2 linked regions of the Candidatus Thiodictyon syntrophicum genome follow. Each later gene encodes a partner of the first gene's protein in a complex. Links are inferred from orthologs where the notes say so. Each region holds a gene or a part of one and is shown in the gene's direction. Other genes may lie near its edges.

The links. Proteins that work in one complex are often made in the same cells at the same time.
Region 2: the proteins of tsaB (region 1) and tsaD are in contact, whole or in part, in a solved structure (PDB 4WQ4), measured with the Escherichia coli proteins. The link is inferred for Candidatus Thiodictyon syntrophicum from one-to-one orthologs.

What each region holds. Positions count from the first base shown.
Region 1 is NZ_CP020370.1:3,234,243-3,240,069, forward strand. The notes cover bases 782-3,781. They hold tsaB (tRNA (adenosine(37)-N6)-threonylcarbamoyltransferase complex dimerization subunit type 1 TsaB), read left to right. Parts: upstream 782-1,927; coding sequence 1,928-2,635; downstream 2,636-3,781. Other genes in these bases: THSYN_RS13680 (EAL domain-containing protein), read left to right, coding at 782-1,931; THSYN_RS13690 (hypothetical protein), read right to left, coding at 2,650-2,970; THSYN_RS13695 (DUF4147 domain-containing protein), read left to right, coding at 3,203-3,781. Outside these bases: more of THSYN_RS13680, read left to right, coding at 1-781; more of THSYN_RS13695, read left to right, coding at 3,782-4,498; THSYN_RS13700 (Ig-like domain-containing protein), read right to left, coding at 4,673-5,827. UniProt on the Escherichia coli protein: Required for the formation of a threonylcarbamoyl group on adenosine at position 37 (t(6)A37) in tRNAs that read codons beginning with adenine.
Region 2 is NZ_CP020370.1:4,962,336-4,967,950, forward strand. Bases 804-3,591 are described here. They hold tsaD (tRNA (adenosine(37)-N6)-threonylcarbamoyltransferase complex transferase subunit TsaD), read left to right. Parts: upstream 804-1,574; coding sequence 1,575-2,609; downstream 2,610-3,591. Other genes in these bases: THSYN_RS20985 (ATP-binding protein), read right to left, coding at 804-1,193; THSYN_RS20995 (alpha/beta fold hydrolase), read right to left, coding at 2,683-3,591. Also shown: more of THSYN_RS20985, read right to left, coding at 24-803; more of THSYN_RS20995, read right to left, coding at 3,592-3,753; glycerol-3-phosphate 1-O-acyltransferase PlsY, read right to left, coding at 3,820-4,452; THSYN_RS35450 (tunnelling fold family protein), read left to right, coding at 4,767-4,991; THSYN_RS21010 (phospholipase D-like domain-containing protein), read right to left, coding at 5,013-5,597; THSYN_RS21015 (hypothetical protein), read right to left, coding at 5,560-5,615.

The sequences.
Region 1 (5,827 bases):
CGGCGGCTATCCGCAAGCCGTGGGTCCTGATCCTGCAGACCGACGCCCTCCCGCCGGGGCGTTCGCTTGCGGCCATTCTGGAGCGGCTGCAGGAGACCGCGGGGACCTCTCCGCGGTTGATCCGTCTGGTGGCCCAGCCGTCGTCGCCCGGGGCATCTGCCGCATCCGGCCGCGCGACCAGTCCGGCGGCGTTCGCGACCTTCCAGGCCCCGTTCGACGCGGCGCGCATCTGGGCCCGGGTCAGCGACGCGCTGGCGCAGCGCAGCGCCCGCGCGCGGCGCGTCCTGGTGGTGGATGCGGCACCCGCGGAAGGCGCCGAGATCGTTGCCGCCTTGAGTGCCGCCGGCCTGCTGGTGGAGCGCTTGGCGGACCCGCAGCGGGCGATGGCGGTGCTGGAACAGACGCCCGCGGACCTCATCGTCCTGGATCTCAATCTGCCCCAGGATGCCGTCCGGGCACTGACGGCCGCGATTCGCCGCCACGAGTCGCTCGGTGAGGTGCCGATCATCTTTCTCTCCGCGCCGCTCGGCGCGGACCATCAGGGGGAAGTGCTGCACCTGGGCGGGGACGAGTATCTGGCGCGCCCGGTGGTGGGCGAGCGGCTGTTAACGGCGGTCTTCGAGTGTCTCGCCCAGCGCGCCGCCGCCCCTGACCCGGTGCCCGACACCGTGGGGGCAGGTGCCCCGGTGCTCAGCCGCACCCAGTTGATCAAGCGCCTGGACGGCGCCATCCTCGACCGCGCCGCGCCCGCGCAGGCTCAGGCGGTTCTGTTCATCCGGGTCGATGACGCCCCGGCACGCGGGCGACTGGATGCCGCCGGGCTCGACGCGGTCCATCCACTGATCATCGAACTGGTCCGCCGGTGCGCGGGCGCGGCCCAACGCGGCGTCTGTCGGCACGACGGCGGCGTCTGTGCCTGGGTGCACTGCCCATCCGAACCGCAGATCACTGACTTGGTCGCGGCCATTCGCGCGGGTGCGGCGACCCTGGTCCTGCCGTCCGGTCTCACCGGCATCACCTTGAGCATCGGAATCGGCTCCTTCGAGCCCCCGGCGGACAATGCCCTCAGCCTGATCTCGCGCGCCTGGGCCGCTGCCGAAGAGGCCTACCGGGCCGGCGGTGATCGCGTGCTGCGGCGGCGGGACCCGGACCCCCCGGCGCCACCCGGCGTCGACACCGCCGACGAACTGACCCTGCGCCTGGTGCGGGACGCCCTGGACGGGTCAGGTTTTCACTTGGTGTACCAGCCCATCCTGTCGCTGCGCAAGTCCCAGCGGGAACGCTACGAGGTGCTGCTGCGGCTGCGCACGCCCGAGGGCGAGATCCTGCCGCCCGCGGCCTTCCTGCCGGTGGCCGCCCGGCACGGACTGCTCCCGGCCGTCGACCGCTGGGTCCTGCGGCGGGCGCTGGAGACCTTGCGCCAGGAGCGCGACGCCGGCCGCCCGACCCTGCTGGTCATCTTCCAGTCGGGCGCCAGTCTGGCCGAGCCCGACTGGATCGACTGGGTGAGGGCCGAGGTCCTGCGACTGGACTTGATCCGCCAGCGTCCGGTGCTGGAATTCAACGCCCAGGATGTCCTCGCCGCCGAGGACCAGGCGCGGGTCCTGTTTCCGGAACTGGGTCGACTGGGGATCGAGGTCTGTCTGGCCGGTGTCACCGACCGCGAGGACCTGCTCGGCCTGATCGCCCGCCGCCCGATCGGCACGGCCAAGCTGGCGCGGGACCTGATCGGCCGGGCGCGGGGCGCAGAGTTCAAGTCCTTGGTCGAGGCCCTGCACCGGCGGCACGCCCGCGTCATCGCGGCGGGGATCGAGGACCCGGAGACGATCGGGCGCCTCTGGTCCAGCGGGGTGGACTACCTCCAGGGCAACTTCATCCAGTTCCCCGAGGAGACGTTGAATTTCCAGTTCTACGCGGGGGTGGTCGAATGAAACTGCTGGCCCTCGACACCTCCGGGGAGGCCTGCTCGGCCGCCCTCTATCTGGATGGTGCCAGCCGGCACTGTCTGGAACTGGCCGCGCGTCGGCACGGGGACTTGATCCTGCCCATGATGCAGTCGCTGCTCGACAGTGCCGGGATCGGCCTTAAGGCCCTGGATGCGATCGCCTTCGGGCGCGGACCCGGGTCCTTCACCGGCGTACGGATCGCGGTGGCGGTGGCCCAGGGGGCGGCCTTCGGCGCGGGGCGGCCGACGGTCCCGGTCTCCACTCTGGCCGCCCTGGCGCAGGGCGAGTTCCGGCGCAGCGGACGGCGGCGCCTGCTGGCGGCCCTGGACGCGCGCATGGGGGAGGTCTACTGGGGCGCCTACGAGGTCGGGGCCGATGGTCTGGCGGCGGCCTGCGGCGCTGAATCGGTGTCTGCGCCGGGGGCGGTCCCGGTACCCGCGGGGGAGGGCTGGTGCGGGGTCGGGCCCGGGTGGGGGCGCTATTGCGAACTACTCACACGGCGCCTGGGCGCGGGGCTCGCGCAGGTCTCGAGCGACGCGGTCTGTGAGGCCCGGGACATCGCCCTGCTCGCCGCGGCGCAGGCGCGGGCCGGGCAACTGGTCCCGGCGGAACTGGCCCGCCCGGTCTATCTGCGTGACCGGGTGACACACGCGGGGGCGGCGGCCGGCAGTGGCGGCGTGGCGGTTTGAGTCCGCGGCGGCTGTCAGATCTCCGCGGCGGCGCCAACGGCACCGAGGCGTGATCCCGGTCGGTCGTTGCCCGGCTGACCAGGCGAATCGAGGACCGCGCGCCGCGCCGCCGAGCGCTCGTCATGCCGACAATGCCGCCGCAGACAGCTGAGCACATAGTGCAGCAGGGCCCACCCCACGACCACGAAGGCCAGGGCGCTGGCCGCTGCCCGGGGCGTAGTCTGCGTGATCGAGAGTCCGACGGTGAGCCAGGTCACGAAGGCACTGACGGACGCGACCACGAACACCATGAGGAAGGGCAGGGGGGAGTGATTACACTTGGGGCAGAGTTTCATGGGTGGCTTGCTCACTTCAGACTGGCTGCGGGTTGATCGGCCTGGGTTCTTGGCGACAAAGATCCAATTCTTTATATTAAAGCAGCATCGGGCGTCTCCTGCATTGCTGATCGTCAATCGACAACCCCTGTTCCGGTGCCCCCGTGCCTCGTGTCAGCCCGTGGCGGACTGCCCTTGCTTCCGTTTTCTCCAGATTTAACAGAAACTCGACCGATATTTAAGGAACCAGAGGATGATCCCGACCAACCCGTTCGGCCCCGTCCCATCGGTCCCGCAGCCAGACCCCGAGGGCACTCGGCAGGCGCGCTGCCGGTTGGAGTCGGTCTTCGCCGCGGCCCTCCAGGCGGTGGACGGACGGGCGGCGGTGCGGCGCGCCCTGGGGGCCGCTGCGCCGGCGGCGCCCTGTTGGCTGATCGCCATCGGTAAGGCCGCCGCCGCCATGACCCTGGGCGCCCTGGATTGCCTGGGGTCGCAACTGCTCGGTGGACTGGTCATCGACAAGGCCCCGCCGCCGGACCCCCGGCCCTTCGCCGCCCGCGGTATCGAGGTCTTGACCGGCGGTCACCCGCTGCCCACGGCCGCCAGCATCCAGGCCGGGGCGGCACTGCTCGCCGCGCTGGCCCGCACCCCGCCCGGTGCGACGCTGCTGTTCCTGATCTCCGGGGGGGCCTCCAGTCTGGTGGAGGTCCCGGTTGCCGGGCTGGATCTCGCGCAGTTGGCGCGGCTCAATGACTGGCTCTTGGGCTGCGGCTTGCCGATCGGCCCCATGAACCGGGTGCGCACGGCGGTCTCCCGCATCAAGGGCGGCGGACTCCTGGCGGCCCTGCCGCAGCGGCCCCTGCGGGTGCTGGCGATCTCCGACGTGCCCGGGGATGATCCCGCGGTGATCGGCTCCGGGCTCCTGGTCCCGGCGTCCGGCCTGGAGGCGGCGGTCGCGGCGCTCGAGCTGCCGCCCTGGGTGCGGGCCTGGGTGGACCGCGGGCTCCTGGGGCGCGCGGCGCCGACGCGCCCGGGCCCACCCATCGAACTGGTCGCGACGCTGGCCCTGGCCAAGGCCGCCGCGGCCGATGCGGCCCGCACGGCCGGACTTCCCGTCCGCGTCCACCCGGAGTTCCTCGCCGGGGACGCCGCCGAGCGGGGGCGAGAGTTGGCCCGCCAGGTCCGCGACGGCCCCCCCGGACTCCAGGTCTGGGGCGGCGAGACCACGGTCCGCCTGCCCGCGCGGCCGGGACGGGGCGGACGCAATCAGCACCTGGCCCTGGCCGCCGCCCGCGAGCTTGCGGGCCGCCCGGACTGCCTCCTGCTCGCCGCCGGTACCGATGGCAGCGACGGCGCGGGGGCCGATGCCGACGCCGGGGCCCTGGTGGACGGCGGGACCCTCGCGCGGGCGGCGCTGGATGGATACGAGGCGGCCGACTGTCTGCGCCGCGCCGACAGCGGCCGCCTGCTCGCCGCCGCCGGGGACCTGATCCACACGGGGCCGACCGGGACCAACGTCATGGATCTGGTGCTCGGGCTGCGGTGGTGATCGGTGGAGAATGGGCCGCTTGACTTCTGGTTGCCGACCTTAGTACTTCCTGAGACCTCTCTGACCGGAGAGGTCCGCGGCCCGCGCAACCAAGTCATCGACCAATACCCAAAACGACCGCTCGGTTGTGGACGGGGAGACAGCCTCGTGCGTCTCCGGCGACTGGACGCGAGATCAAGGTGCGACCGCCTCGAGATGGATCGTACCCACCGTGCCGTCACCATAATAACCGTCACCACCATGGGTCTGGATATTGCCCCCCGGCAGGCTCAAGATGCCGCTGTAGCGGATGCCGATGCGCCCGCCGCCGCCGCCGACGTGATTGCCGCCCCCGGTGGTGCCGCCGCTGGCCGTGATCAGCCCGCTGCCGGTCAGGTCGCCGGTACGGATATTGACCGTGCCGCCGGACCCTTCGCCTGAGACCGAGCCGGTGGAGAGACTGCCATCGGCGCGGATCGCCCCGTCGTTCTCCATGACTCCGGCGGTGATGAAGACCCGGCCGCCGCCGTCGCCGCCCGTCCCGCCCCAGGCGCCACCGCCGCTGCCCAGGTCCGCGGGGTCGGTTGCGCTGCCATAGACGAGGTTGGTTGCCCCGCTGGCCCCGCTGTAATGGCCACCGATGCCGCCGTAGCTCCCGCCGTTACCCCGCTGGGCGCCGGGAGCGAAGTTCAGGGTATACGCGGTCTCGCCCAGCCCCCCCTTGTTGCCCCCAAGGTACCCGCGGCCGGTGACGTCGATCCGTCCGGTGGTGTCGATCTCCAGCCGCCCAGCCTCGATATCGAGCATTGGCGCATAGGTGGTCGTGGTCTCCGGATGCGTCATCAACCCATGCTCGGTGATGCGCAGGGTATCGGTGATCGTCAGCCGATCCCCGAGATCCAGATGACCGGCCCCGCGTAGCGTCAGATTGGTGTAGCGATAGTCGCCGATATAGCCCTTGCCCACAGCCGCGACATCCATGAAGTCCACTCCATGCTCGTTGGGGGTCTCCACCACGATCTCGGTCCCTGTGTTGGCGAGGATAGTGAAGGACTCCCCCTGCTCGAAGTCCGGATTGATCCGCAGGCCCACCAAGGCGTTGGTCAGCAGGGGTATCACACCATCGGTCGTCAGGCTATCGGCCGTCACCGCAGCCGTCACACCCGGTCCCATCAGCGACAGCGGGGTGCCCGTCGGAGAACTGACGCTCGTGTCGTTGTCGTCGATAATCAACTCCTCCACACCGCCGATCTTCAGATAGACGGTCCCGGCGCCGCCGCGGATGCTGTCGTAGTAGCCTCGCCCGCGCCAGGCGCTGATCGCCCGCAGACCGGCGAAGGCGTCGCTGCC
Region 2 (5,615 bases), 1.7 Mb from region 1 along the record:
CCACAGATGAACACAGGCGTGCCTCAGGACCCCGCGAGGGCGGCGCCCAGGGACCGCCAGCCGACGACGCGCACGCCGCTGCGTTCATAGGTGTCCTCGCCGCCGTGGACGAGCCAGGGCAGGCGGCCGGCGTCGCCCAGGATACGCCCGGCCTTCTGGGCGGCGCGGATGTAATCGGGGGTGACGGTGCGGCCGGACTTGATCTCGACGGGCTGCAGGGCGGCCCCCTCCTCGATCAGCAGGTCGGCCTCCAGGCCGTTGTTGTCGCGCCAGAAGTACAGGTCCGGCGGGGCCCCGGCGTTGCGCCTGTGTTTGAGCACCTCGGACACGATCAGCGTCTCGAACAGGGCGCCGCGCAGCGGGTGCAGGGCCAGGGTCGTGGGGTCGCGGATGCCGAGCAGCCAGGCGGCAAGCCCCGCGTCCAGAAAATACAACTTGGGTGTCTTGACCAGGCGCTTGCCGAAATTGCGGTGATAGGGCGGCAGCAGGTGGACCAGATAGCTCGCCTCCAGGACGCCGAGCCAGGCTCGGGCAGTGCCCGCGGAGATCCCCGCCTCCCCCGCCAGCGCACTGAGGTTGAGCAGTTGTCCGGTACGCCCGGCACAGAGCTTGAGAAACCGCTGAAAGGTGTTGAGATCCACGATGTTCACGAGCTGCCGCACATCGCGCTCCAGGTAGGTCTCGACATAGGCGGCGAGCCAGTCGCCGGGCGGGATGGCGTGGGCGTGAATCGCGGGGTAGCCGCCGGCGAGCAGCACCCGGTCGAGTTCCAGGGGCGGCAGGGGGGGCGCGGACAGTTCGGTGACGGAGAGGGCCAGCAGGTGGGCAACGCCCACGCGCCCGGCGAGCGACTGCGTGATGTGCGCGAGCAGCCCGAATTGCTGGGAGCCGGTGAGCACGAAGCGGCCCGGGACCCGCACCTCGTCGACCATGCCCTGGAGCCAGGAAAAGAGGTCCGGCCAGCGCTGGGCCTCGTCGAAGACCGCGCCCGCGGCAAACCGCGCCAGGAAACCCCGGGGGTCCTCCTGCGCAAAGGCGCGCTCGGCCGGGTCCTCCAGACTGACATAGGGCCGGTCGGCGAAGAGCGCGCGGGCGAGCGTGGTCTTGCCCGACTGGCGCGGGCCGGTCAGGGCGAGGATCGGGAAGCCGGCCGCCAGGCGGCGCAGCGTGGGTTCGATCTGGCGATAGATCATCCGGCTATTATACAAATCGACAGTCTGATTATCAATTAGTATAACAATGTCCGGCATCAGCCGACGATCGGCCGCGGGCCCGCACGCCAGGACTGCTCCATGCGGGACCGCCGCGGGCGCCCTCGTCCCTGGAAAGAGCAGTTATCCACAGATGAACACAGATCCACACAGACTATTCATTTGCTTACGCTTGGCCGGGGACTCACCGTGCCGGTGATTGTGACAATAGCGATAAGCGCATGACTATTCGTAGAAACTCTTGGTTAATCTGTGTTCATCTGTGTTCATCTGTGGATTCTGGGTTGTCCCAGGCCCCCGGCCGGCATAACATCGATACCATCCGGGGACCCTACGGTTCTCGGCAATCCGGAGCAGCAAACCATGCGCGTCCTCGGCATCGAGACCTCCTGCGACGAGACCGGCGTGGCCATCTACGACTCGGTCGGCGGGCTTCTGGCCCACGCGCTCTACAGCCAGATCGCGATCCATGCCCAGTACGGCGGCGTGGTGCCGGAACTGGCCTCGCGCGACCATGTGCGCAAGACCCTGCCGCTGATCCGGGAGGTACTGGAGAGCGCCGGACTGGCCGCGGGCGCGATCGACGGGGTGGCCTACACCGCGGGTCCGGGGCTGATCGGCGCCCTGCTGGTGGGCGCGGCCCTGGGGCGCAGCCTGGCCTGGGCCTGGGGGGTGCCGGCGATCGGGGTGCACCACATGGAGGGCCACCTGCTGGCGCCGCTCCTGGAGGACCCGGCCCCGGCCTTTCCCTTCGTCGCGCTCCTGGTCTCCGGCGGTCACACCCAACTGGTGGACGTGGCCGGGGTCGGCCAGTACCGCATCCTTGGCGAATCCCTGGACGACGCGGCCGGCGAGGCCTTCGACAAGACCGCCAAGATCCTGGGGCTGCCCTACCCCGGCGGCCCGGAACTGGCGCGCCTGGCCGAACAGGGCGACCCGCGGCGCTTCCGCTTCCCCCGCCCCATGACCGACCGCCCGGGACTGGACTTCAGCTTCAGCGGGCTCAAGACCTTTGCGCTCAATACCCTGCACAACGAGATCCCGGGCGCTGCCGACCCCGCCCAGACCCGCGCCGACATCGCCCGCGCCTTCGAGGATGCGGTGGTCGACACCCTGGTGATCAAGTGCCGCCGGGCACTGAAGGCGAGCGGGCACCGCCGCCTGATCCTGGCCGGCGGGGTCAGCGCCAACCGGCGCCTGCGCCGGGAGATGGACAGCGCCATCGCGGCCGTCGGGGGTGAGACCTACTACCCGCGCCCGGCCCTGTGTACCGACAACGGGGCCATGATCGCCTACGCCGGCTGGCAGCGGCTGCGCGCCGGCCAGCACGAACCCCTGAGCTTCGCGCCCCGGGCACGCTGGGCGATGGAGTCGTTGCCGGGGCTGGGGGAGGCGTAGACACCGAGCAGGTCGGCGCGGCGTTTCGACCACCCTACCCGCGGCGAGGTCGCGTCGGTCCGCGCAGCGGACCCTACCGCCGCCCCCGCAGGAAGGGGATCAACACTGCCGCCGTCTCCGCCGGGCGCTCCATCATGGGCAGGTGTCCGGCGCCCGGCAGGGTGATCCGGGTGCTGCCGGGCAGGCGCCGGTGCAGTGTCTTGGCGCCCGCCACGGGGTAGATCCCATCGGACTCGCCCCACAGGATCAGCACCGGGACCGACACCTTCAGCGGACGGTCCAACACCCGGTCGTACAGGTTCACGCTGTCCCAGACCTGCTGGTAGTGCCGGTTGCGCGCCACATAGTCCTTGATCAGGGCCTCGCGGACCGGCGCGGGAACCGGCGGCGGCGTGGCGAACAGCAGGCGCAGTTCCAGGTCCAACTGGTTGTCATCGATGGGAATGAAGGGATTGATCCCGTCCTGGATCGCCTGCCGGACCCCGGGCGCCCAGTCCACCACCCCCAGCGGCGGGCCGACGAAGGCCAGGCGGCGCACGCCCCGCGGGTGACGCTGCACATAGAGTGCCGCAATGGTCCCGCCCATGGAGTTGGCGGCCAGGGCGAATTCGCGCAGCCCCAGGCCGCCGATGAACCGGTGCAGCAGGTCCACCTGGTGCTCCAGGTCGTAGTCGGTAACGGGGAAGTCGGTACTCTCACCAAAGCCCGGCAGGTCGGGTGCCAGCGCGTCGAAACCGGCCGCCGCCAGGGCGCACAGCAGCGCGTGCCACTGCTGCCTCTGGGCGAAGAGCCCGTGCAGCAGCACAACCGTCGGCCCCTGACCGGCACGGCTGTAGTGGACGACCCCGCCGTCCAGCGGCAGGGAACCGGCGGCAATCTCACAGGCCGGCGGCGCGACCTGGGTATCGGCCAGGGCCGCCCCGCCCCAGAGCAGCACCCCCAAGAGCCAGACCGCCTTGATGGTCGCTCCGGCCGCCGGGAAACCGGAGGTCGAGGCTTCAGCCGGTCGACCGCGCAGTCGCGCGGCGCTGGTCCGGCTAACGCCTCGACCGCCAGTGCGCAACGCCAGGGCAGCGACCGAAACGATGAGCGAGGCCAGCCAGATGAACAGAGACAGGGCACGAACGCGGGAGGCAATCGTCATACCGTGACCTCGGTTACGGCGGCCCGGCAGGCATCCCAGGGCGCCCGCCGCACCGCGGATGAAGGTTCAGTCCTGATCCGATGGGCCCGGCTGCCCCGTCAGGCGCCCCTCGCGCCCGGTGAGCAGCTTCTCGATATTGCTGCGGTGCCGCCAGATCAGCAGGCCCGTCATCACCAACTGCATCCCGATCAGCACCGGCGGCAGGCCCATGAGCCAGACGATGAGCGGCGCCAGGGGCATGGAGATCAGGGCGGCGAGCGAGGAGAACTTCAGGACTTTCGCCACGAAGAGCCAGATCAGGGCGACCGGCAGGCCGACCGGCACCCAGAACCCGAAGACCGCGGCCCCGAGCCCGAACTGCACGCCCAGGGCGGTGGCCACCCCCTTGCCGCCCCGAAAGCCGAAGAAGACCGGGAACAGGTGCCCGATGAAGGCCGCGAGCCCGGTCATCGCCAGCACCGCGGGGCCGACCCCCAGCAAGTGCGCGACCAGCATCGGGATCAGCCCCTTCAAGCTGTCCCCGAACAGGGTGATCGCCGCCGCCTTCTTCCCGCCGATGCGCAGGACATTGGTCGCCCCCGGGTTGTTGGAACCCTGGGTGCGCGGGTCCGGCAGCCCCATCAGTCGGCAGACGATGATGGCGCTGGAGATGGAGCCCAACAGGTAGGCGGTGACGACGAGTGCGGCGGCGATAATCATGGACGCGCATTGGAACCGGGAAGCCGCACCGGGTCAAGGACCCTGAGAGCCCCCCGCGGCGTCGCCTACCGGTGGGCCTCGCTCAACGTACCGACTGGCAGCAACCGGTCCGCACCGGGGGCCTTGCGGCGACGCCCCGTAGGGTCCGCTGTGCGGACCAGCGGACCAGCGGACCAGCGACCTCGCGCTCGGCACGCCGACTGGGCCGCGACTGCGCCCGCGCCGCCGCCACTGAGCGCATCGGCGACGCCTTGGACTAAGACGCCGTCACCCCTCCCCTGCCCCAGTTCGTCGGCGCGAGCCGCTTCAAACTGGTGGAGACGCCGGCCACGGGCTGTGCCGCCTTCCCGCGCGAGGAGTTCGGCTGCCCCTGGGTGCGCCTGACGCTGAACAAGCCCGGCGCCGTCGGCGCCGCGGTAGACGAGGGGGCATCATCGAGCGGGGAGCCGCGCTGCTTAGGTCTTTTCGCTCGGGCCATCGGTGTCTCGCCACTGACCGCGGCGGCCGCGACGCCGCTCACACTTGGATCGGCGAGCTGATCGAGTAAGCATCGGGCCCCCTCAGCGGCGGCGCCGGGACCGGGCGATAACAAACGACCCCTGCACCTCCTTGAGTTTTGCCGCAGCCACAGGATCGCTGACCTCGCTCGTATAGCCGCGAGCGACCTCTGTGGTCTTGATTGTTTCGTTCGCTACGGGTCCACTTGTTGCCTGATCCCAGATCAATTGCACCTCATCGAGAAGTCCCTGTGCACTCGCAACTGGCCCGCGGAGCACGATCTCGCGGCTTTCCTCCAGACTGTAGCGGTACCAGTTGGCGCTGCCGCAATACCCAATTTCATCGTCAATGACGATCACCTTTGCATGGAGTTTGGGAAGCAGTCTTACGAGGGTGTTCGGGCGCGCCTCAAAACAGGCGCGAGCCGCGAACGCGTGCGCTGCGAAATCAGGAGTGGCACCGCTCGGCGGACGCGTTACGATATACAGTGCGGCGGTTTTCGGAAGGATGCCGAGAACGAATTCGGCGAAGAAACCGTCGACCCAAGGTCCAACGATCCAGACACTGGACTTGGCGCGCTTCAAATCGGCACGCAGAAAGCCCAGTACGTCACCCGTTCCAAGCGCGCGCCATGTGCTCGATTGCATCGACGATCTCCTTCGCAG